Regions from separate parts of the Edwardsiella sp. EA181011 genome, predicted to be linked through region 2. Evidence: predicted binding sites of a transcription regulator. Region 2 holds the regulator's gene; the other holds the start of a gene.

Region 1 (2,391 bases), 590 kb from region 2:
GAGAGCCTGCGACGGTCGGGATCTCTTTGGCCTCTTCCGGCGGCAGGTCATACAGGTTTTTATCCATGGCGTCGCCGGGGTGGATTTTATTGATGACGCCATCCAGGCCGGCCATCAGCAGGGCAGCGAAGCACAGGTACGGGTTGGCCGCCGGATCCGGGAAACGCACCTCGATGCGGCGAGCCTTCGGCGATGCCACCACCGGGATACGAATGGAGGCGGAGCGGTTTCGGGCAGAGTAGGCCAGCATCACCGGCGCCTCATAGCCCGGCACCAGACGCTTGTAAGAGTTGGTGGTCGGGTTGGCTAGGGCGTTGATGGCCTTAGCGTGCTTGATCACCCCGCCGATATAGTACAGCGCGGTTTCAGACAGGCCGCCGTACTTGTCGCCGGCAAACAGGTTGCTGCCGTTTTTAGACAGGGACATATGGCAGTGCATGCCTGAGCCATTGTCACCGAACATCGGCTTGGGCATAAAGGTGGCGGTTTTACCAAAGGCGTGGGCGACGTTGTGCACCACATACTTGTAGATCTGGATTTCGTCCGCTTTCTTGGTCATGGTGTTGAAACGGGTGGCGACTTCGTTCTGCCCAGCGGTGGCCACCTCATGGTGGTGAGCCTCTACCACCAGCCCCATTTCCTCCATGGTCAGGCACATGGTCGAGCGGATATCCTGAGCCGAATCAACCGGCGGAACCGGGAAGTAGCCGCCTTTAACCGCCGGACGGTGCCCTTTGTTACCGCCCTCGTATTTGGTTGAGGAGTTCCACGCGCCTTCGATGTCGTCAATGGCGACGTGGCTGCCGTTGATGCTGCTGCCGAAGCGGATATCGTCGAACAGGAAGAACTCTGGCTCCGGCCCAAACAGCACGGTGTCGGCGATACCGGAGGCGCGCAGAAAGTCTTCGGCGCGCTTGGAGATGGAGCGCGGGTCGCGGTCGTAGCCCTGCAGGGTGCCTGGCTCCAGAATGTCGCAGCGGATAATCAGCGTTGGCTCTTCATAGAACGGGTCGAGTACCGCGGTGGTGGGATCCGGCATCAGCACCATGTCTGACTCATTGATGCCTTTCCAGCCGCCGATGGAGGAGCCGTCAAACATCTTGCCTTCTTCGAAGAAGTCGGCGTCAACCTGATGAGCCGGAATGGTGACGTGCTGCTCTTTACCCTTGGTATCGGTAAAGCGCAGATCGACAAATTTAACTTCGTGCTCATTCAGCATCGCTAAGATATGTTCAGCGGACATACTCTACTCCCGGTTTCTTTGGTCGCCGTGCAACGGATCACGGATGATAGAAAGTGGTTTTAGCCATCGTGCTGTAGCATTAGCGAGAAACGTGCCAACTTTACAAATTGCCCGGATGGCGCATAATTACCTTACTCTGACGCTGTGTCAGGCGGCACTGATGGAGCTGGGTGCTCCATAATGGTGCAAATCACTTCAGCAAACGCACAATCTTGGTGCAAGCTGTTTATTCCCGCGCCGTTTAGCATCGTGAATAGGATCACAAACCGCCATTCGTAGCATTGTTTCTGCGAGAAGCTTGTGATCCTGTTTAGTCCCTCGCTTAATACGTGTACAATAGCGCGCTATTTCTAATGCCTGAGGCAAAGCTGTGATCGAAAATCTGCGTAACATCGCCATTATTGCGCACGTTGACCATGGGAAAACCACCCTGGTCGACAAACTGTTGCAACAATCCGGAACCCTGGGTGAACGTAACGACGCGACTGAGCGCGTAATGGACTCCAACGATTTGGAGAAAGAGCGTGGGATTACCATCCTCGCGAAAAACACCGCCATTAATTGGAATGGCTATCGCATCAACATCGTGGATACCCCGGGGCACGCCGACTTCGGCGGCGAGGTAGAGCGTGTGATGTCTATGGTTGACTCGGTTCTGCTGCTGGTCGACGCAATGGATGGCCCGATGCCGCAGACCCGCTTCGTAACCCAGAAGGCGTTCGCCAACGGGCTGAAGCCGATCGTGGTTATCAACAAGGTTGACCGTCCTGGCGCGCGTCCGGATTGGGTTGTCGATCAGGTCTTCGATCTGTTCGTCAATCTGGGTGCGACCGATGAGCAGCTGGACTTCCCGATCGTCTACGCCTCTGCGCTGCAGGGGATCGCCGGCCTGGATCACGCCGACATGGCCGAGGATATGACTCCGCTGTTTGAAGCTATCGTCGAGCATGTAGCTGCGCCGGACGTCGATCTGGACAGCCCGTTCCAGATGCAGATCTCCCAGCTGGACTATAACAGCTACGTTGGGGTTATCGGCATCGGCCGTATCAAGCGCGGCAAGGTGAAGCCGAACCAGCAGATCACTATTATCGACAGCGAAGGTAAGCGTCGTAACGGTAAAATGGGCCAGGTTCTGGGCCATCTGGGTC
Region 2 (2,391 bases):
GCCGATCGGGCCGATGAGCTGCTGGAAGAGTTTCATATCGCCCATCTGCGCGATAACCTGGGGCAATCCCTCTCCGGCGGTGAACGGCGCCGGGTGGAGATCGCCCGCGCGCTGGCCGCCAATCCCAAATTTATTCTGCTGGATGAGCCCTTTGCCGGGGTGGATCCCATCTCCGTTATCGATATCAAAAAAATTATCGAACACCTCCGCGATCGTGGCCTCGGGGTGCTGATCACCGACCACAACGTGCGTGAAACGCTGGACGTGTGCGAGCGAGCCTACATCGTCAGCCAGGGTAATCTGATAGCCTACGGCTCTCCCGACGAGATCTTGGCCGACGAGCAGGTCAAACGCGTCTATCTGGGTGAGGAGTTCCGGCTGTAAATAGGCTAGGCGTCATGTCCGCCAGGGGCGCCTTGCCATGCCGACTCTTTGTTTTTCGCCGGCGAGCTCCATTGCGCATCGCCGGCCACCACTGTCAGCAATCAAGGAACAGAACGCGCGATTATGAAGCAAGGCTTGCAACTCAGACTCAGCCAGCAGCTGGCCATGACGCCACAGCTGCAACAGGCAATCCGCCTGCTGCAGCTCTCTACGCTGGAGCTACAGCAAGAGATCCAGCAGGCGCTGGAAAGTAACCCGCTGCTGGAGCAACTGGAGCCGAATGACGAAGCCGACGGCGAAAGCGCCGACGACGACCGCGTGCAGGATGACGCCGACGCACGCGATGACGACGATCCGCTTGATACCCGCGATGCGCTGGAACAGCGCGAAATGCCGGATGAGCTGCCGCTGGACGCCAGCTGGGATGAAATTTACACCGCCGGCACCCCCTCAGGAACAGGAACGGACTACCACGACGACGAGCTGCCGGTGTTTCAGGGTGAAACGACCCAGACCCTGCAAGATTACCTGATGTGGCAGGTCGAGCTTACCCCCTTCAGCGAGACGGATCTGGCCATTGCGACCGCCATCGTGGATGCCGTCGATGACACCGGCTACCTCACGGCCTCGCTGGAGGAGATTCTGGAAAGCCTCGGCGATGAGCACGCCTTGCCGGAAGAGGTTGAGGCTGTCCTGAAGCGCATTCAGCGTTTCGATCCCGTCGGCGTTGCCGCCCGCGATCTGCGGGACTGCCTGCTAGTACAGCTCTCCCAGTTTGCGCCAGATACCCCCTATTTAAACGAGGCGCGCGGCATTGTCGATCGCCATCTCGATCTGCTGGGCAATCACGATTTCCGAAATCTGATGCGTTCGACTAAGCTAAAGGAAGAGGTGCTCAAGGAGGCGATGCAGCTCATTCAGAGCCTCGACCCGCGGCCTGGGCTCTCGATTAATACCGGCGAATCCGACTACGTTATCCCCGACGTGCTGGTCCATAAGCATCAGGGACGCTGGGTGGTCGAGCTCAATCAGGACAGCGTCCCGCGCCTGCACATTAACCAGCGCTACGCGGCGCTGGGTGCCCAGGCACGCAGCGACAGCGATAGTCAGTTTATTCGCAGCAATCTGCAGGAGGCCAAGTGGCTGATTAAGAGCCTGGAAAGCCGCAACGATACCTTGCTGAAGGTATCCCGCTGCATCGTCGAGCAGCAGCAGGCGTTTTTCGAGCACGGCGCAGAATCAATGAAGCCCATGGTGCTGGCCGACATCGCGCAGCAGGTAGAGATGCATGAGTCGACGATTTCCCGGGTGACGACGCAGAAGTTCCTGCACAGCCCGCGGGGGATCTTTGAACTGAAGTATTTCTTCTCCAGCCACGTCAATACCGAGGATGGCGGCGAAGCCTCCTCCACGGCGATCCGGGCACTGGTGAAGAAACTGATAGCGGCGGAAAATCCGGCGAAGCCACTGAGCGACAGCAAACTTACCACCCTGCTGGCAGATCAGGGTATCATGGTCGCCCGGCGTACCGTTGCAAAATACCGAGAGTCTTTGTCCATTCCACCGTCCAACCAGCGTAAACAGCTGGTGTGACACACCGAGAAGGAAGACATGATGCAGCTCAACATTACTGGACACCATCTTGAAATTACTGACGCCATCCGTCAGTTTGTCAGCGAGAAATTTGCCAAACTTGAGCAGTATTTTGACCGGATCAATCAGGTCAACGTCACTCTCAGTATTGAAAAGGTCGATCATATCGCCGAAGCAACGGTGTTTATCAACGGAGGAGAGCTGCACGCCTCGGCCCAGCAGGAAGACATGTACGCCGCTATCGATGTCCTGATAGACAAACTGGCCCGCCAGTTAAACAAGCATAAAGACAAACTGAAACAACATTAACATTGCCCTATGGCTGGCACGCCAGCCTACCGACCGGCGGCCTACCCTGCAAGGGTGGGCCGTTTAAGCCTTAGGGGCTTCGCGTCGCCGGCACACAGCAGCCTT

The links. Region 2 encodes sigma-54, which starts transcription at its own class of promoters, with help from an activator protein. Its sites were predicted from a motif close to GTTGGCACANNTTTCGCTNT; they were not measured.
Region 1: the regulator sigma-54 is predicted to act here: its motif matches at 1,323-1,342, upstream of glnA (glutamate--ammonia ligase).

Annotation. Positions count from the first base shown of each region.
Region 1 is NZ_CP011364.1:681,082-683,472, forward strand. Features, by position in the region: gene glnA (glutamate--ammonia ligase) at 1-1,243, opposite strand, end outside; gene typA (ribosome-dependent GTPase TypA) at 1,614-2,391, shown strand, end outside.
Region 2 is NZ_CP011364.1:92,394-94,784, forward strand. Features, by position in the region: gene lptB (LPS export ABC transporter ATP-binding protein) at 1-384, shown strand, start outside; gene rpoN (RNA polymerase factor sigma-54) at 508-1,977, shown strand; gene hpf (ribosome hibernation promoting factor) at 1,999-2,286, shown strand.